4 regions of the Aeromonas sp. 130281 genome follow, and region 1 is predicted to be linked to each of the others. Evidence: riboswitches for the same ligand, from Rfam matches in the RefSeq annotation. Region 1 holds a riboswitch; each other region holds the start of a gene.
What was found. Region 1 has a riboswitch for cyclic di-GMP ahead of AC1IN8_RS07495 (glycosyl hydrolase family 18 protein). Riboswitches for the same ligand answer to the same signal wherever they lie in the genome.

Region 2: another riboswitch for cyclic di-GMP. It lies ahead of lafK (lateral flagellar response regulator transcription factor LafK); the one in region 1 lies ahead of AC1IN8_RS07495 (glycosyl hydrolase family 18 protein).
Region 3: another riboswitch for cyclic di-GMP. It lies ahead of AC1IN8_RS06615 (glycosyl hydrolase family 18 protein); the one in region 1 lies ahead of AC1IN8_RS07495 (glycosyl hydrolase family 18 protein).
Region 4: another riboswitch for cyclic di-GMP. It lies ahead of gbpA (N-acetylglucosamine-binding protein GbpA); the one in region 1 lies ahead of AC1IN8_RS07495 (glycosyl hydrolase family 18 protein).

What each region holds. Positions count from the first base shown of each region.
Region 1 covers NZ_JBWVQS010000002.1:107,756-112,656, forward strand. Annotated here, with positions in the region: gene AC1IN8_RS07490 (hybrid sensor histidine kinase/response regulator) at 1-2,650, shown strand, start outside; cyclic di-GMP riboswitch class I at 2,853-2,939, shown strand; gene AC1IN8_RS07495 (glycosyl hydrolase family 18 protein) at 3,051-4,901, shown strand, end outside.
Region 2 covers NZ_JBWVQS010000004.1:44,888-49,788, reverse strand. Annotated here, with positions in the region: gene fliFL (lateral flagellar M-ring protein FliFL) at 1-1,384, opposite strand, end outside; gene lfiE (lateral flagellar hook-basal body complex protein LfiE) at 1,403-1,729, opposite strand; gene lafK (lateral flagellar response regulator transcription factor LafK) at 1,741-3,003, opposite strand; cyclic di-GMP riboswitch class I at 3,256-3,343, opposite strand; gene lfhA (lateral flagellar biosynthesis protein LfhA) at 3,538-4,901, opposite strand, start outside.
Region 3 covers NZ_JBWVQS010000001.1:1,471,551-1,476,451, reverse strand. Annotated here, with positions in the region: gene AC1IN8_RS06620 (ExeM/NucH family extracellular endonuclease) at 1-1,735, opposite strand, end outside; cyclic di-GMP riboswitch class I at 2,031-2,114, shown strand; gene AC1IN8_RS06615 (glycosyl hydrolase family 18 protein) at 2,228-4,901, shown strand, end outside.
Region 4 covers NZ_JBWVQS010000013.1:6,345-11,245, reverse strand. Annotated here, with positions in the region: gene AC1IN8_RS20110 (M3 family metallopeptidase) at 1-306, opposite strand, end outside; gene AC1IN8_RS20105 (methyl-accepting chemotaxis protein) at 600-2,285, shown strand; cyclic di-GMP riboswitch class I at 2,548-2,633, shown strand; gene gbpA (N-acetylglucosamine-binding protein GbpA) at 2,699-4,123, shown strand; gene AC1IN8_RS20095 (cytochrome b) at 4,224-4,754, shown strand; gene cbl (HTH-type transcriptional regulator Cbl) at 4,845-4,901, opposite strand, start outside.

The sequences.
Region 1 (4,901 bases):
TCTGCACTGGGCGCGCTGGCTGTTCCCGCTCTACCTGTTCCTGATGGGGCTCTTCATCTGGCCGCTGGCGCTGGCGGGTAAGCAGTGGGTGGGGGCAGACATGGCCTCGGACACCTATGTCATCAGCCTGCCCATGTCGCTGGGCTTTGACGGCATGGCGATGCTGGCGTTTCTCGGCGGCACCTCGGCGGCCACCGGCATGGTGATCGTCTGCACCATAGCCCTGGCCATCATGGTCAGCAACGATCTGGTGCTGCCGGTGCTGCTGCGCCGCTTCTGGCAGCAGGGGCGGGATGAGCGGCTGATGCGGCTGCTGCTGCAGGTGCGCCGGGGCGCCATACTGCTGATCCTGCTGGCGGCCTGGGTGCTCTATCTCTGGCTCGGGGATCTCACCAGCCTGTCGCGCATCGGCTATCTGTCGTTCGGCGCCGTGGCCCAGTTCGCCCCTGCCCTGCTGCTCGGGCTCTACTGGCGGCACGGCAACCGCAAGGGGGTCTATCTCGGGCTCGCCCTCGGGGTCAGCCTCTGGTTCGTGACCCTGCTGGCCGAGAGCGGCCTGCTGGCGGGCTCGCCCCTGGAGGCGCTGCTGGCCCCCCCCGACTGGCCCGCCTTCCGCGAGCTGAGCCTGGGGGCCTGGTGCATCTTCCTGAGCCTGTTGCTCAACCTGCTCGGCTACGTGGCGGGATCCCTGCTGTCGCGGGCGGCGGTGAGCGAGCGGCTGCAGGCCGCCAACTTCGTCGGCAAGCCGAGCCGGGATACCACGGCGCTCTACCAGGCGCGGGTCTCGGTCAAGGAGCTGGAGATGCTGGCGGCCCGCTTCGTCGGCTCGAGCCGGGTCAAGCGCGCCTTCGGCCGCTTCGCCGGTGAGCGCGGCGGCACCCTGGCGCCCCAGATGCAGGCGTCGGCCGATCTGATTGCCCACACCGAGCGGTTGCTGGCGGGGGTATTTGGCACCTCCTCCGCCCGGCTGGTGCTGGCCTCTGCCCTGCAGGGGCGCAACATGCAGCTCGAGGAGATAGCCACCATAGTGGACGAGGCCTCGGACGTGTTCCGCTTCAACCGCGGCCTGCTGCAGGGGGCCATAGAGCACATGGGGCAGGGGATCTCTGTGGTGGACAGGGAGCTCAAGCTGGTGGCCTGGAACCGGCGCTACATAGAGCTGTTCCACTATCCGCACGGGCTCATCCAGGTGGGGCGCTCCATCGAGGAGATCATCCGCTACAACGCCGGGCAGGGGCTCTGCGGCCCGGGGGACATAGAGGCCCAGGTGGCGCGCCGGGTCGCCTTCATGAAGCGGGGCAGCCCCCATGTCTCGGCGCGGGAGCGACCGGACGGCCGGGTGATCGAGATGCAGGGCAATCCCATGCCGGCGGGGGGCTTCGTGATGACCTTCACCGACATCACCCCCTTCCGGGCGGCGGAGCGGGTGCTGCGGGAAGCGAACGAGCACCTGGAGGCGAGGGTGGCCGAGCGTACCCACGAACTCTCCGAGCTCAACCGCCAGCTGCTGCTGGTGAACCAGCAGGTGGAGCGGGCGAACCACTCCAAGAGCCGTTTCCTGGCTGCGGTGAGCCACGATCTGACCCAGCCGCTGAACGCGGCCAAGCTGTTTACCTCCTCCCTGCTGGAGATGCTGCCGCAGGGAGGGGAGCAGGCGGCGGAGCAGGTCCGCATCGCCCGCCACATCGACGACGCCCTGGGGGCAACCGAGGATCTCATCACGGATCTGCTGGACATCTCGCGCCTCGAGGCGGGTAAGTTCAAGGCGAAGAAGCTCGATTTCGCCCTGAGCGACGTGCTGGGCAATCTCAAGGCGGAGTTCGGAGTGCTGGCCCAGGCGGGGGAGATCCAGTTCTCCGTGGTGGAGAGCCGCCTCGCGGTCTACAGCGACGTGCGCCTGCTGCGCCGGGTGTTGCAGAACTTCCTCACCAATGCGTTCCGTTACAACCCGGGCGGCCGGGTGCTGCTCGGCTGCCGCCGCCTGGGGGACAAGGTGCGCATCGAGGTGTGGGACAATGGCCCCGGCATTCCGCTGGACAAGCAGGAGGCGATCTTCGACGAGTTCTCCCGCCTCGATCACTCCCGCACCGCCAGGGAGCAGGGACTTGGCCTCGGGCTCGCCATCGCCCGCGGCATCTCCCAGGTGCTGGGACATCAGCTCTCCCTGCGCAGCTGGCCCGGGGCGGGGTCCGTGTTTGCCATCACCCTCAACCTAGCGACCCGGCCCGTGACGCCGAGCCAGCTGGCGCCCCCCGTGGTGCGAGACAGCCAGCTCGAAGGGATCCGGGTGCTCTGCATCGACAACGAGGAGGACATCCTCATCGCCATGGCCTCCCTGCTGGGACGCTGGGGCTGCGAGGTGCGCTGCGCCCAGAGCCTGGAGCAGGCAGAGGAGATCATAGGGGCCGGTTTCCTGCCCCGGCTGGTGCTCTCCGACTACCACCTGGATGACGGCAAGACGGGGCTGCAGGCGCTGCACATGATCCGGCTGGCCCATGGTAACGACATCGGCGGCATCATCATCAGCGCGGATCGCAAGAGCGAGCTGCAGACCCAGATCCGTGAGCACGGCTTTGGCTACGTCAGCAAGCCGGTCAAACCCCTCAAGCTGCGGGCGCTGATGAACAGCCTGCTGCTGCCAATACAGTGACAGCCTTCACACAATCAAGCATTGTTTGGCAAGTTCGGGAACTGTCATCAGGCGCCAGCATCACCGATGTTGGCGCCAGCTTGCCGGCATGTTCGCGAACAATCTGGAAAATGAGTCCTATTCGCTGTCATTTTTACTAGGTAGCGCCTCCTCCGACTCCCTCCTATAGTCATTCGGCGATTATTTTTGTCGCAAATCAAGTTGTGCAAAAAGGCAAACCGAACGAAAGTCCGGGACGCAAAGCCTCCGGTCTAAGGGTCAAAGCACCTAGGATAGCGGGGTCACCACAGGTTGTATCGTCCATGGGCCAAGCCATGGTGGCGATGATGTCTGCGTTACCTGGCAGGTTGCGTTGCCTTTTTCGTTGTTAATTCCAATAACGAAATAAGGAAGTTCAAATATGTTAAGTCCAAAACTTTCCCTGCTGGCGCTCCTGGTCGGGGGATTCTGTGCTACCTCCGCCTTCGCCGCTGCCCCGGGCAAACCCACCATAGGCTCGGGCCCCACCAAGTTCGCCATCGTCGAAGTCAATCAATCCGCCTCGGCCTACAACCAGCTGGTGACAGTCCACAAGGATGGCGCCCCGGTCAGCGTGACCTGGAACCTCTGGTCCGGTGACGTCGGTCAGACCGCCAAGGTGCTGCTCGATGGCCAGGAGGTGTGGTCAGGCCCCGCTTCCGCCGCGGGCACCGCCAACTTCAAGGTGACCAAGGGGGGCCGCTACCAGATGCAGGTGGCCCTGTGCAACGCCGACGGCTGCACCCTCTCCGACAAGAAGGAGCTGATGGTCGCCGATACCGACGGCAGCCACCTGGCACCGCTCAATGCGCCGCTCAAGGAGAACAACAAGCCCTACGCCAACAAGTCCGGCAAGGTGGTGGGGGCCTACTACGTGGAGTGGGGTGTCTACGGCCGCAAGTTCACCGTGGACAAGATCCCGGCCCAGAACCTGACTCATATCCTCTACGGCTTCACCCCCATCTGCGGCGGCAACGGCATCAACGACAGCCTCAAAGAGATCTCCGGCAGCTTCGAGGCGCTGCAGCGCTCCTGTGCCGGTCGTGAGGACTTCAAGGTCTCCATCCACGATCCCTGGGCGGCGATCCAGATGTCCCAGGGTAACCTCAGTGCCTGGGATGAACCCTACAAGGGCAACTTCGGCAACCTGATGGCCCTCAAGCAGGCCCACCCTGACCTCAAGATCCTGCCGTCGGTCGGGGGCTGGACCCTCTCCGACCCCTTCTACTTCCTGGGGGACAAGACCAAGCGAGATACCTTCGTCGCCTCGGTCAAGGAGTTCCTGCAGACCTGGAAATTCTTCGACGGGGTGGACATCGACTGGGAGTTCCCGGGTGGCCAGGGGGCCAACCCCAGCCTGGGCGGTCCGAACGATGGTGCCACCTATGTGGTGCTGATGCAGGAGCTGCGCGCCATGCTCGACGAGCTGGAAGCCGAGACCGGCCGCCAGTATGAGCTCACCTCGGCCATCAGCGCCGGCGGTGACAAGATTGCCAAGGTCGATTATCAGGCTGCCCAGCAGTACATGGACCACATCTTCCTGATGAGCTACGACTTCAGCGGCGCCTTCGACCTGACGAATCTGGCCCACCAGACCAACCTCTTTGCCTCCAGCTGGGATCCGGCCACCAAGTACACCACCGACAAGGGCGTCAAGGCGCTGCTGGGTCAGGGGGTGACACCGGGCAAGATAGTGGTGGGGGCGGCCATGTATGGCCGTGGCTGGACCGGCGTGAAGAACTACCAGGCAGGCAATCCCTTCACCGGCACCGCGACCGGGCCGGTCAGCGGCACCTGGGAAAACGGCGTGGTGGATTATCGCGACATCGTCAACAACCGCATGGGCGCAGGCTGGGAGCAGGGCTATGACGAGTCGGCCGAGGCCCCCTATGTGTTCAAGGCCAGCAGCGGCGATCTCATCAGCTTCGACAACGACCGCTCGGTCAAGGCCAAGGGGCAGTACGTGCTGGCGAACCAGCTCGGCGGCCTGTTCGCCTGGGAGATAGACGCGGACAACGGCGACATCCTCAACGCCATGCACGAGGGGCTGGGCCACGGCGAGGGTAGTCTGCCGCCGGTCAACAAGCCGCCGGTGGCCAATGCCGGCAGCGATCTGAGCGTCACAGGCCCGGCCGAGGTGACCCTCAACGGCAGCGCCTCCCACGATCCGGAAAGCGGCGCGCTGACCTACAGCTGGAAGCAGGTCTCCGGGCCCCAGGCCAGCCTGCTGGAT
Region 2 (4,901 bases), on a different contig from region 1:
CCAGCAGACCACCCACCAGGTAGCGCAGGGAGTCTTGCCAGTAAGGGGTCTCCAGCCAGCTCGATTCCGGTGGCGTCACCGGCACGGCGCCGGTGAAGTCGAACACCTGCAGGCTGATCTGATCGCCGCGCACGCCGTCAAAGCCGACGGAGCGCTCCACCATCTGGCGGATTTGCTCCAGCTGCTCGGCGCTCCAGCCCCCCTTGGGGCCGCTCTGCTGATTGAGCAAGATGGATACGTTCATCCGCTCCAGCCGTCCCTGCTGATAGCGGGTATGCACTATGGTGCGGCTGTTCTCGTACTGCTTGCTGACCTCCTGCCGTTCGGTGCGGGTGTCGTTCTTGGCAGGCTCCGGCGTCGCCGCATTCCCCTCGGCAGCCGCTTCTGTCTGGGGCGCCGTCTCGGGAGGACGGTTGGACAGGGCCCCCGGGATGCCGAGCGCCAGGGCATCTATGGTCTTGTCGGACTTGTTGGATTCCTTGGTCACCACACCGTTGGGATCCAGCTGCTGCTGGGTCTCTTCCACCGCGTTGAAGTTGACGTCAGCGGCGATCTGGACCCGGAAGTTGCCGGTGCCCAGCATGGGATGGAGCATGTCGCTGGCACGCTGGCGGATGTACTGCTCCAGCTTGCGCACGTATTCCATCTGCTGGACGCTCTGCTTGCCGAATCCCGCCTTGTCGCCAAACTCGGCACTCAGCAATTGGCCCGCCTGATCCACTATGGTCACGGCACCGGGCTTCATGCCCGAGATGCTGCCCGCCACCAGGTTGGCGATGGCCTCGACCTGACCCGGCTCCATGGACTGACCGGGTTGCAGATCCAGCATCACAGAGGCGCTGGGTTTCTCTTCGTCACGGCCGACAAACAGGGTCCGCTTGGGGATGGCCAGATGCACCCGGGCGCTGCGCACCGCATCCAGCGAGATGATGGTTCTGGCCAGCTCCCCTTCCAGGGCATGGCGGTAGCGCGCCCCTTCCATGAACTCGCTGGTGCCAAGACCGGTCACTGTGTCCAGCCCCTCGAGGCCGGCCGGCATGGCCGCCCTGACCCCGCGCGCCGCCAGCGCCATGCGCACGTGGGCGAGCTGGCTCTCAGGCACCAGGATCTGGCCCGAGCTTTTCTCCAGCCGGAAGGGCACCTGCTCCTTCTCCAGCATCTCCATGATGTTGGCGGTGTCGTAGAGCTCCTGCTTGCCGTAGAGGGGCACATAGTTCTTGCTGGAGGTCCAGAGGATCACCACTATGGTGCCCGCCACTATGGCGGCAAGCAGCGCTATGGTCAGGATGGATTTGTTGTCCCGGGACAGGGTGCGCCAGTTGCGCATCCCTTCCTGTACCCGGGCGATCAGGGAGCCCGACGCCCCCGGCGAGGATGATACCAATTCAGTCATGACCTACCCTCAGAGCGGCATGCGCATGATGTCATCGAAGCCTGTCATCAGTTTGTTGCGCACCTGCATCAGGGCGGAAAAACTGAGACCTGCCTTCTGGCTGGCCACCATGGCCCCCACCAGATCGTCGCTCTGACCCGCGTCGACGGCGGTCATCAGTCTGGACGCGACATTCTGCTGTTCGTTGACCCGGCCGACGACGTCACGCATGGCGTCGCTGAACGAGACAGCCGAGGCGTCGTTAGGCTCGATGGAAGGGGTGTGACTGGCGACGCGCTGCATTTCCTGCATCTGCTGCAGGAGCGTCACCTGTGATGACATGATCTCAATCTTCACTCGGTTATCCCTTAGTTTTGAATCTGCTGCTCGACATCGATGCCCTGCTCGCGCATGGCAGCCAGCTTGTATCTAAGTGCCCGGGTCGTCATCCCAAGGGCTTCGGCCGTACGAGTCCGGTGACCACGAAAACGGCGCAACGTCTCCAGGACGAATTGAAATTCGGCATGCCGTTTGGTCTCGCTGAGCCCCTCCGGGGCCGCAAGCGTCTGCGGTAACAGGTTGTCGGCTTCGACGGCATAATGGGGCAGCATCAAATCGACCGCCTGAATATGCAATCCGCGAGCCATAATTAGTGCCCGCTGGATCACGTTGTCCAGTTCGCGCACATTGCCCGGCCAGTCATAGGAGAGCAGCTGCTTGCAGGCGCTCTCGCTGAGGCGATACCCCTGCTGGGCGGCGTAGCGCTCGATGAAGTACTCCGCCAGCGGCAGTATGTCGTCCGGCCGCTCCCGCAGGGCAGGCCAGCTCATGGGCAGCACATCGAGCCGGTAGAAGAGGTCCTCGCGAAACTCCCCCTGCAACACCAGCTCCCTCAGGTCTCTGTTGCTGGCGGCGATGATCCGCACATCCAGCGCAATCACCTGATGGCTGCCCAGCCGCTCGACCTCTTTCTCCTGCAGCACCCGCAGCAACTTGGCCTGCAATGCGAGCGGCAGTTCGGAGATCTCGTCGAGCAGCAGGGTGCCCCCCTGGGCCAGCTCGAACTTGCCCTGCTGGCTGGCGGTCGCGCCGGTAAAGGCCCCCTTGCTGTGTCCGAACAGGATGGATTCGAGCATGGCTTCGGGGATGGCAGCACAGTTGATGGCCACGAAGGGCTTGCCCGCCCGGCTGGACATCTCGTGGATGTAGCGGGCCAGCCGCTCCTTGCCCGTCCCCGACTCGCCGCCGATGAGGATGGTGGCCGAGGTTTTGGCAGCCCGCCTGGCAAGCTGCAAGACCTGCAGGCTCAGGGGCGAGGTGGCGATCAGGTTGGGAATGGCCTGACGCAGGCGCAGGGCTCCCCTCACCACATCGAGGATCTGGCGCTGGCTGAAAGGCTTGATGATGTAGTCGATGGCGCCGGCCCGCATGGCCTCCGCCGCCAGATAGGCCTGGTGCTCATTGACCAGGATGACGCAGTCGGTACCCGCCAGCTCCTGCACCATTGAGGGACCGGCCTCGGTCATGACCGCCATGTCGAGCAGCACGAGATCCGCTGAATGGTGAGAGAGAAATTGCTTGGCCAGCGGGACAGAATTCAGGCAAGAAACGCGATAGCCTGCCTTCAACAATATTCCCTCAACATCGTCTCCATTTGATAACGAAGAGGAAACTAATAATAAATGAGCATGAGATTCAATACCGACGGGTATTGAATTTTCCTTGATAGATAAATCAGAAAACATATTAACCCGAACCTGTGATTGCACATGAATCAATCAACAGAACTGACGCTCAAAAAATAAAAACGCACCAGGACGGGGCAGCACTTCTTATTGAGCACTTACCCTATATCGGTATGAAAACAAGGCTGGAATCATGGCCTTGGTAACCCCGCTATCATTAGCATCAATGCTGTTAGACCGGAGGCTTTGCGTCCTGACTTTTCAGTTCAGTTTGCCTTTATCATGCGACGACCCGTATTAGGATGGCATGGCTTGGTTGTCCTTAAGCCATGTGACACATCTGACTGTTTCTATTTTATTTTTTCACTGTCAGTCTGTGTCGCGTCAAAAGCCGTCACATCATAACGGCTTTATATGACAATTCAAGCAGATGTGCGGAATAGTCTCTTCCTGCCGGCATATGGGCGTGGCAATTCCACTTCAGCCCAGGGTGCCAATTACCTCGACCCGCAAATCTTCCGGGATCTCGTTATAAGAGAGCACTTTGAGACCCTTTGAAAAGGATCGGGCATAACGGGCGATCAACGGCCTGAGCTGGGGCATGACCACCAGCACAGGCGCATACCCCTGCTGCTGCAACTGCTCCTTCACCAGCGGCATGTTCTGCTGCAACTGTGCCAGCAATTGCGGGTCGACCGGGAAGCTGTCCAGCTGGATTTTTCCCTGCTGCTGGGACTGATTCATTGCCGTCAGCAGAGTCTGCTCCAGCCGATCATCCAGGGTGAAGGCCGCCAGTATGTCGCGGGATCCGATCGCCTGCCTGACGATCTGACGCTTGAGGGCGCAGCGCACGTCCGAGGCCAGCAGCACAGGATCCTTGGTCAGCTCGCTCGCATCCAGCAAGGTGGTGGCTATGGTGCGGATATCGGTGAGGCTGATCTGCTCCTTGAGCAACTGACGGAAGACCCGCAGTTGCTGCATCTGGGTCAGGGCCAGATTGAGCTCTTCCGCCAGGCGGGGCGACTGGGTGGCCAGATACTGGCCCAGCTTGCCCACCTCGTCATGACCGAAGAGCCCATCGAGCTGCTCCCTGAGCAGCTTGCTGGCATGGGTAGCGATGACGGTGGCGGAGTCCACCACGGAGTAACCCAGGTTGAGCGCCTTGGCCTTGTTGTCCGGCGAGATCCAGACCGCGTTCATGCCATAGGCCGGATCCTGGGTCAGCTCGCCGTCCAGGGCCCCATAGGTCTCCCCGCTGCTGATGGCCATCAGCCGCTGGCAATCCACATTCCCCGTGGCCAGGGCGATGCCCGACAGCTTGATGCGATACTGGTCCGGTTGCAGTTGCAGGTTGTCCCGTACCCGGATCTCGGGCAGCAGGAAACCATACTGCTCGGAGAGCGTCTTGCGAATGCCGCGCACCCGGGCGAGCAGCTCGGCCCCCTTGTTTGCCTCGGCCAGCGGCACCAGCCGATAGCCCAGTTCGATGGCGACTGCATCCACCGGCGGCAGATCCTGCCAGTCCAGCCCCTGCGGCTCCGGCTGCACCATCTGCCTCGTCAACTCTTCGGCCGCATCCAGGGCAGGGTCCTTTGCCCGGCGCTGGCTGACGCTCCAGCCGGTCCAGGCCAGCACGGCGGCAAAGCTGAGGAAGGCCAGCATGGGCATGCCGGGCACCAGGCCCAGGATCAGCATGATGGTCGCCGCCGTATAGATGACCCGGGGAGAAGCCAGGATCTGCTGGCCGACCTGATCCGACATCTCTCCCTCGTCACTCACGCGAGTGACTATGATGGCCGCCGCGGTGGACATCAGCAGGGAGGGGATCTGGGCGACCAGACCAT
Region 3 (4,901 bases), on a different contig from region 1:
CGGAGCGGATCTGGCGCTCCCCCGCGACCGGCGCATAGTCGGTCAACACCCGGATGGGATCCTCCTTGGCGTAGGAGTTGAAGTCCCCCACCAGCAGCACCTGGCCCGGCATCTTGCTCACCGCCTCCCCCAGTACCCTGGCGGCGCTCACCCGAAACTCGGTGCACTTGCCCTGCAGATCCGCAGGCTCCGTCTTGCCATCCCCGTTCTCGTAGCAGCCCGATCCCTTGGATTTCAGGTGGTTGACCACCAGGGTCAGGGGGGCGTCGCTGCCCGCCACCGTGAAGCGCTGCACCAGAGAGTCCCGCTGACCGGCGCTCCTGGGGACGCCACCCGTGGTGTAGCGCTGCTCAGGCAGGGGGATGACCTCGGCATCCCCGCTCGGGGTGAGCAGGGCGGGGCGGTAGATCATGGCCACCATGATGGCGTCGCCGCCGAAGAAGCGCTCCTCGGTGAGCAGGGCCTTGGGCAGGGTGACGAAGGCGTAGTGCTTGCTCGCCTCTTTCTGGCGGGCGTTGAGGCTCTGCACCAGATCGTGGAGGGCGGCGTGCTCGTCGAAGCCGTTGTTCTCCATCTCCATCAGGCCGAGCAGATCGGCGTCCATCTCGGCGATGGCGTTGACTATCTTGGCGCGCTGCAACTGGAACTCCTCCAGGCTCTTGGCGCCGCGGTTGCAGCCCTTGGCGCTGTCCGCATCCGCCTGATCCGCGCAGAGCACGTTGAGGGCGCCCCCCACGCTGGAGTGGCTGGTGAAGTAGTTGAGCACGTTGAAGCTGCCGATCCGCAGGTCGCTGTCATGAGCGCGGGCCGGAGCACCCTGGCGATCGTTCTCGTCGGTGCGCAGCAGATCCCCCGCGGTGATGCGCTGCTCCTTGGGCACGATCAGGCGGTACTCGTCATAGCTGTAGCCCACCAGGGCCTCCAGGTTGAGCGGGGCATCGCCGATGCGCAGATAGCCCTGCTCCGGCTCCCAGGCCGGCAGCCAGGGGAGCTTGCCGTTGGCGGCCTTGAAGTCCGATTCGAGGAAGACGCGGTTGCCGGCGTTGGCCTCGGCCAGCGCCACGGCCTCTGGGCTGCCCGCCACATGGAGCTGGGTCGGCTTCATCAGCGGGGCGCCGTGGGCGAGCACCAGGTTGTTGCGCTTGGCGGCGTAGTCGTAGCTGAAGTTGCGGCTTATCTTGAGCGCGCTGCCCTCATCGAGGCGCACCCGCATCCCCTCGTGACGCTCCAGGGCCCGGGCCAGGGTCTCCCCTTCCTGCACCCGCAGCGCCGTGGCGGCCGGTGCCGCGCCCTGGGCCAGCACCGCCAGGCGCGGGGCGTTGCCGTCAACCAGTGGCTTGAGCTGGGTGTGGCCGTAGAACTCCTCGACCCTGGCCTCCAGGCAGACCAGGGCCCCCGGCTGGATGCCCGGGTACTTGCTGGCGAACTGCTTGTCGTTGAGGTAGACGAAGATGCCGTCCGATGTCTCGGGGTTGCCGTCCCCCTGCAGATCCTGCAGGTAGAAGCCTCTGTTCAGGCTCTCGCCGAGGGCGGAGACCAGAGCCTTGACCTTGACAGTCCCGGGGCTCTCGAACAGATCGCCCGGAACGAGGGGGCTCTTGTCGCCGCTGCCCTGGATGGCGGGGATGGGGGTGAGGGCGCTGTCGGCCGGGCAGCTGAAGCCGGCGGCATGGAGAGACGGGGACGCGAGGGCGAGCCCCACGGCCAGGGACAGCAGGGTAGGTCTTCCTTTCATGGGTATTCCTTTTTTTATTTTTGCCAGTGTTTCCATAGCCTTGGCGCTTTGGCCAAGGGCGCGCATTGTCACATTTCTGGCAGCTCTGACCAGTGAGGCAACGCACATTATGGGGAGACAAAAGAGGCTGAGTCCGTTTTTTTGACGTGGCTAACAGATTGATATTAATGACTTAATGGTTAGTTGGCCGATTGAGGGGAAGTGTGAGCCGGCCGGCATTCACATATTTTCCTTAGAGAATAAAGATTGAGCGGTTGCCACTTGCTTCCTATACTCGAGCCGTTCCTCACGGAACCCAGGCAAAGGGCAAACCGGCAGTGATGCCGGGACGCAAAGCCTCCGATCTGCCCCAAGCGGGCCAGACAGCGGGGTTACCCAGGGTGACTTGAGGGTTTGTGGCCCGTCCATGGCCTGTTGTCGCTCCCTTGTTCCCTGTTGCGATTGCGCTTTTCCCGGTCTTAGAAGCCAAGACAAAACAAGGATGATAACAATATGCAACAGATCTTGAGGCCCAGCAGGCTCGCCATGCTGGTCGCCCTTGCGGCCGTCCCTGCCTGGGCGCAGGCCGCCTATCCCGCCTATCAGGCCGGCACCGCCTACAAGGCTGGCGACATCGTCAGCAACGCAGGCGCCCTCTATGAATGCAAGGAATTCCCTTACTCCGGCTGGTGCGGCGCGTCGCCTTACCACTACGAACCCGGTGTCGGCGCCGTCTGGGCAGATGCCTGGAAGCTCTTTGGCGGCGAGGTGCCGCCGCCGGCCCTGGTGGTCGCCATCGGCTCCCCCGCCGTGGGCAGCAGCGTCAGCGAAGGGGCCAGCCTGGCCCTGGCGGTGACCCTGAGCGGCCCGGTCACGGCACTCGCCCGGGTGGAATACCTCATCGACGGCACCCTGGTCGCCACGGCCATGGCTTCCCCCTGGAGTGCCAGCTGGTCTGCCGCCGGCGTGGGCAATCACGCCCTCAAGGCACGGGCGCTGGATAAAGACGGCAAGGTGCTGAGCGAGGCGGATTCGAGCTTCCAGGTCGCCGCCGTGGTGGCGCCAGAGGCGCCCAGGGTGAGCATCGCCAGCCCCGCCGCCGGGGCCAGGGTGACCCTGGGCCGCGCCCTCACCGTGACCGGCAATGTGACCGACGCCAATGACGACGTCGCCAAGGTCGAGCTCTTCGTGAATGGCCAGAAGGTGGGCGAGGACAGCAGCGCCCCCTGGCAACTGAGCTGGACGCCCCAGAACAAGGGGCTGACCGGTCTCAAGCTGGTGGCGACCGACAAGGCAAATCTCTCTGGCGAATCGGCCCAGGTGGATGTCCAGGTGGAGGAGGCGGCCCTGCCCCCCACCGGCGGCAATCTCTCCTGCGACGTGCGCCAGATCTACCGCGCCGACGGCAGCGAGTGCATGGGGGATGACCACGGCCGCCGCGTCATCGGTTACTTCACCTCCTGGCGCACCGGCAAGAACGGCCTGCCCGCCTACCTGGTGGGCGACATCCCCTGGGACAAGATCACCCACATCAACTACGCCTTCGCGGCGGTGGACGAGCAGAGCCACACCATCAAGGTGGATGACGCCGCCACCAAGCTGACCTGGAACGGGGTGCCGGGCGCCGAGATGGATCCCGAGTTCGCCTATCAGGGCCACTTCAACCTGCTGTCCAAGTACAAGAAGCAGTACCCGGACGTGAAGACCCTCATCTCCGTGGGGGGCTGGGCCGATACCCGCGGCTTCTACGCCGCCACCACCAAGGGCGACTGCTCGGTCAACACCGCCGGCATCAACGCCTTCGCCGACTCGGCGGTGGGCTTCATCCGCCAGTACGGCTTCGATGGGGTGGACATCGACTACGAGTACCCCACCTCCATGAAGGATGCGGGCAACCCCAACGACTTCCCGCTCTCCAACCAGTGTCGCGGCAAGCTGTTTGCGAACTATGAAGTGCTGATGAAGACCCTGCGCAACAAGCTCGACAGCGCCGGGACCGAGGACGGTCGCAAATACATGCTGACCATCGCCTCGCCGGCCTCGGCCTACCTGCTGCGCGGCATGGAAAACTTCCAGGTCACCCAGTACCTCGACTACGTCAACCTGATGACCTATGACTTCCACGGTGCCTGGAACCACTTCGTCGGCCACAACGCCGCCCTGTTCGACAACAAGGCGGATCCCGAGCTGTCCCAGTGGGGTGTCTACACCCAGGCCCAGTTTGGTGGCATCGGCTATCTCAACTCCGCCTGGGCGGCCCACTACTTCCGCGGCGCCCTGGCGGCGGGCAAGATCAACATAGGGGTGCCTTACTACACCCGTGGTTGGCAGGGGGTCACCGGTGGCACCCACGGCCTGGGGGGCAAGGCGGCGCTGCCGAGCCAGAGCGATTGCCAGCCGGGGACCGGTGGCAGCACCATCCCCTGCGGCAACGGGGCGGTCGGCATCGACAACATCTGGCATGATCTGGACAAGAACGGCAAGGAGATAGGCGGCGGCGCCGTGCCCATGTGGCATGCCAAGAACCTGGAGCACGCGGCCAGCCTCGGCATCACCACATTGCCGAGCTACGGCCAGGCCTGGGGTCTGGATCCCAACAACCCGGCCCACGTGATGCAAGGCCAGTACGTGCGTTACTACGACGACAAGGCCCATGCGCCCTGGCTGTGGAACGAGCAGAAGAAGGTGTTCCTCTCCACCGAAGATGAAGAGTCCATGGGTCACAAGCTCGACTACATAGTCAAGCGGGGCCTGGGGGGCGTCATGTTCTGGGAGATGGCGGGGGACTATGACTTCGACGCCGCGAAGAACGAGTACGTGATGGGCAGCACCCTCACCAGCCTCGCCTACGAGAAGTTCAGCAAGGCCGACAAGGCGGCCCTGAAGCAGAACGATCTGCCGGCCCCGGCCGCCCAGCTCGACATCGGCGTGAGCCTCTCCGGCTTCAAGGAAGGGGACTCCAACTACCCGATCAACCCGACCCTCAAGCTCACCAACAAGTCGACCCAGACCATACCGGGCGGCACCCGCATCGAGTTCCTGATGCCCACCTCCACCTCCGACACCATCACCGACCAGAGCGGCATGGGGTTGAAAGTGGTGGAGAGCGGCGGCAACCAGAACTCCGACGGCATCGCCAATGAGAAGGACTTCCACAAGGTGGCCCTGACGCTGCCGGCCTGGAAGG
Region 4 (4,901 bases), on a different contig from region 1:
CACCAGCTCGTCCATCAGGGCGGCGGCGGCCGGATCTTCGATGACGTTGCATTCGAAGAAGGCTATCCAGCCTCCCAGACCGCGCTTGAGCTCTTCTTCCTCGGCCTGGGGCAGCATCTCCCGCAGCACCGGCAGACGAGCAGGATCGGCGCAGAACGCCTTGTAGGCCTGCTCGGCGGCGGTGAAGCCGGCCTGATCGTCGCTGATGCCCATGTAGGTGGACCAGAATAGATCCTCCTTGCGCCTGTGTACTCGCAGGTAGTCGGCGTTGAGCTGGTTCAAGTAATTCCTGGCAATGGAACTCATAAATTCCCTCTTGTTATGGGGCGGCCACGGGGGCGCCCACTCCTTTTTGGTGAAATGCCAACTCATTCACACTTCCTGCAAATAGAGCCGGCAAATGGTGCGCCGGGATGCGCCAGACCACGCTACCAAAAGCGAGGGTTTCTGTCTGCTGGCTATACTGGTTGCCAACACACTCAATTGGCAATCAACCATCACAACCTCTTGAAAGTTAAATAAATGTTAAACACAAAACAATCAAGGCCAGCCAGCTGACTGGCCCTCACCAGATCCGCACGGGAAAGAAGGAAAAGACTATGTTCAAGCTCGGTGATATCGCCGTGAGTCGCAAACTGATGCTGCTGCTCTCGGTGGCGCTGGTCGGCTTCATCGCACTGCTGCTCATCTCCGCCAGTGCCCTGCATCGCAACCTGATGAGTGAGCGGGAAGCCAGATTGCAGGCGGTGCTGGATCTCGCCATGAGCCGGATCCAGACCCTGGCCGCCACCCTGCCCGCCCCAGAGGCCCAGGCACAAGCCAAGGCCATGCTCGACAGCATGCGCTTCGATGGGGACAACTATCTGTTCGTGCTGGACGAGGATCGCAGGGTGGTGGTGCACCCTGCCAAGCCCGAGCTGGTCGGCCAGCAGATGGGCGGGACGCCCGCCGAATCCCACTGGCAGCGCATGGTGGATCTCGGCAAGGGCGGCCATCAGGGCCGCCTGGAGTACCAGTGGCTCTCCCCCTCCGGCGAGGCGGCCCAGAAGATGTCCCTGGTGGCCGGCTACCAGCCCTGGGGCTGGATCCTGGGCTCGGGCGTGCTGCTGCAGGACATAGAGGCCACCATCTGGTCCCAGTATGAGCTGATGGGAGGGGCCACCCTGCTGGTGATCCTGCTGATGGGGTGGCTTGGAGTGGCCATCAGCCGCTCCATCGTCAGGCCTCTCGCCGAGATCAAGGGGGCCATGGCCCAGGTGGCGGCCGGGGATCTGGTGGTGAGCATCCCGGTGCATGGCAAGGATGAGCTGGGGGCCGTCGCCACCAGCACCAATCAGGGACTGGACGCCATTCGCCGCGCCCTGCTGGAAGCCAGCCAGGGGGCCCGCAACGTGGCGGATGCCGCCCTGCGCATCGCCGCCTCCGCCGAGCAGACCAACCAGGCGGTCAACAGCCAGCGGGATCAGCTGGCCCAGCTCGCCACCGCCATGAACGAGATGAGCGCCACCATCTCGGATGTGGCGGGCCACGCCGAGAACACGGCCCGCGACACCCGGGACGCCACCAGCGAGGCCGGGCTCGGCAACGAAGACGTCCACGCCAGCGTGCACGGCATCCAGGCGCTCGCCACCGAGGTGGAGCAGGCCACCCATCAGGTCAATCGACTCAAGGAGGGGGTGATGCAGATAGGGGAGGTGACCGCCGTCATCAGCGCCATCTCGGATCAGACCAATCTGCTGGCCCTCAACGCCGCCATAGAGGCGGCCCGGGCCGGCGAGCAGGGTCGCGGCTTCGCCGTGGTGGCCGACGAGGTGCGCCAGCTGGCCAGCCGCACCCGCCACTCCACCGAGGAGATCCAGAGCACCATCACCCAGTTGCAGCAGCGGGCGGTTACCGCCGCCAGCGCCATGGATGCCAGCCGCAAGCTGGCGGAGAGCAGCGTCGGCCAGTCCGAGAAGGCGGGGCAGGATCTCTCCCTCATCGTCAACCACATCCAGCACGTGAGCGACATGGCGACCCAGATAGCCACGGCGGCGGAGCAGCAGAGCATGGTGGCGGAAGACATGAACCGCAACGTCAACGGCATCAATGACTCGGCGCTCGAGATGTCCCAGGCCGCCTCCCAGCTGGCCCAGGAGAGCGAGCTGCTGGCCGGGCTGTCGCGCAGCCTGGACGAGCGGCTGGCGGTGTTCAGGCTCGGCAATGGCCTCCCCCGGGATCTGGCGCCCGGTCAGGCCCCGCGCCCCTCGCCCTCCCACCGCCCAGACCAGTACCCGTACCACTGACCGTCTGACACAGTCCCATCCCCTGCCGGCCTCGCCGGCAGGGGATTTTTTCATTGATGAAAAATGTCGCGATTTTGCATCTTTTGACAGAGCTGGCGAAGCAAAACCCAACTTGATGAATTAAATATAATTTTAAAAACAGAGTGTTAAGTGATTGCTCTACTCCGATGAGGTCAAGCTGTAAAGATTTACACTTAATAATTTAATCAAAAGAAGCCATCATGGTGGCGCCGTCCTCAAGGGCGGCACCCTGACCCTTTATGTAGTCATTTGGCAAACTGGTTGAAAGGCCAGGACGCAAAGCCTCCGGTCTAAAGACATGTCGTCCAGGATAGCGGGGTTGCCACACCCAGGTGTGTCACGGGGAATTCCCCTGCCAACTTGACTGCCCACATCACCGAACAGAGGAATGTATGGCAGCAAAAATCCAACTCAATCATGTGGCCGCGGCGCTGGCGCTGCTGGCCAGCGGCGGCGTGCTCGCCCACGGTTACATCAGCCAGCCGGAAGGGCGCAACTATCTGTGCAAGACCGGCGGCAACAGCCAGTGTGGCGCCATTCAATGGGAGCCCCAGAGCCTGGAGGCGCCGTCCGGCTTCCCCGATGGCGGCCCCGCCGACGGCCAGATCGCCTCGGCCGGGCATCCGCAATTCGGTGAACTCAATGCCCAGACCAGCGATCGCTGGACCAAGCGCCAGGTGCAGGCCGGTCCCTTCGCCATCGGCTGGACCTTCACCGCCAACCACGTGACCCGCAACTGGCGCTACTACCTCACCAAGCAGGAGTGGAACCCGAACCAGCCCCTGACCAGGGACTCCTTCGATCTCAATCCGTTCTGCGTCATCGACGGGGGCATGGTGCAACCGCCCAAGCAGGTCACCCATCAGTGCACCCTGCCGGCGCGCACCGGCTACCAGGTCATCCTCGGGGTCTGGGAGGTGGGCGATACCGCCAACAGCTTCTACAACCTCATCGACGCCCAGTTCGATGGTGGCACCCAGCCGCCGCTGACCTGGAGCCAGGGCGGGACCATCTACCCCTCCACCGATCTGGTGGTCGGCGACAAGGCCAGGACCCGGGTATTCGACGCCAACGGCGAGCGCACCGATCTGCAGACAGTGCTGACCATAGGCTCCGCCGAGCAGGGTCAGAAGAACAACTGGGCCCATGATCTGGCCGCCAGGATCAACGCCGAGCAGAGCCAGATCCGCGCAGGCCAGCAGGGCACCGATGGCCAGTTCAACCCGGTCTACGGCCAGAACCCCGTCTACCTGAAGGCGGGCAGCAACCTGCAGCGGGTCGAGGTCCAGCTCGAGCAGCAGCAACCCCCGGTGGGCAACAGCATCAGCGTAAGCGGGCTGGAGAGCGAATACCTGCTCGACAACGGCAAGGTCACCCTCAACTTCACCGTCACGGCCGAGGGGGATCTCGCGGTCACCAACACCCTGTATGACCATGGCGGCGCCGCCAAGGGCCAGACCGGCGCCGACATCAAGGACAGCAGCCAGAGCTTCACCATGGCGGTCGGCGGTCTGAGCGCCGGCCACCACCAGCTGGTGATCGAGGGCAAGCCGAAGGCGGGCGGTGCCCCCCTGCAGCAGACCCTGGACCTGATGTTCAAGGATCCCGCCAGCGGCGGTGACTACCAGTACAGCTTCCCGGAGGGACTCAAATCCTATGCTGCGGGCACCAAGGTGCTGCAGCCGAAAGATGGCAAGATCTATCAGTGCAAGCCCTACCCCTACAGCGGCTGGTGCACCATCTGGACCAGCACGGCGACCCAGTATGAGCCCGGCGTGGGCACCAACTGGCAGGATGCCTGGACCCTGGTGAACTGATCCCCCGCAAGCAGAAGAGGCCCGAGCGGCCTCTTTTTTGTGCCTGTCATCCGGGCTCCCGGTGCCTCTCTGCACCCTGGGCCCCAGTCGGAAAAATCCCATGACGAAACACTACTATGACCCCCTGAGCCGCCTGCTGCACTGGCTGATGGCCGCCGTCATCCTCTACGCCACCCTGGCGGGCTACCTGATGCACCTGGTGATCGACAGCCACCCCAGGCTGTTTCAGTTTCTGTCGGTGTTGAACATGTCGATGGCGACCCTGATCACCCCGCTCTTCCTGCTGCGCTGGGGCTGGCGGCACTGGCGCGCACCCCTGCCCGAAGATCAGTCCCAGCCTCACCATCCCGCCGCCAGACTGGCGCACGCCCTGCTCTACGGCCTGATGTTTGTGGTGCTGCTGAGCGGCTTCCTGATGCTGGAGCAGGGCTACTCCCTGTTCTGGCTCTACCCGGTCGCCAACCCGATCGGCTCACCGGAGATCAACGCCTTCTTCTTTGGCGTCCACCGCCTCGGCTGCCTGGCGCTGGCTGCGCTGGTCCTGCTGCACGTGGCCGCCGCCCTCTACCATCACAGGATCAAGGGGGATCGCACCCTGTATCGCATGCTGGGCCCCCAGAGCGAGCGCTAACCAATGAGCGAGGCTCTGGGCCTGGCTGAAGCATCGAATAAGCAAGCAGGGAGCCAAGGGCTCCCTGCTTTCTCAGACCATGCGCCCCATTCAGATCTGGTAGTCGAGCAGGGGCTCGTTGCTCATGGCCCTGGCCTGGATCTCCGC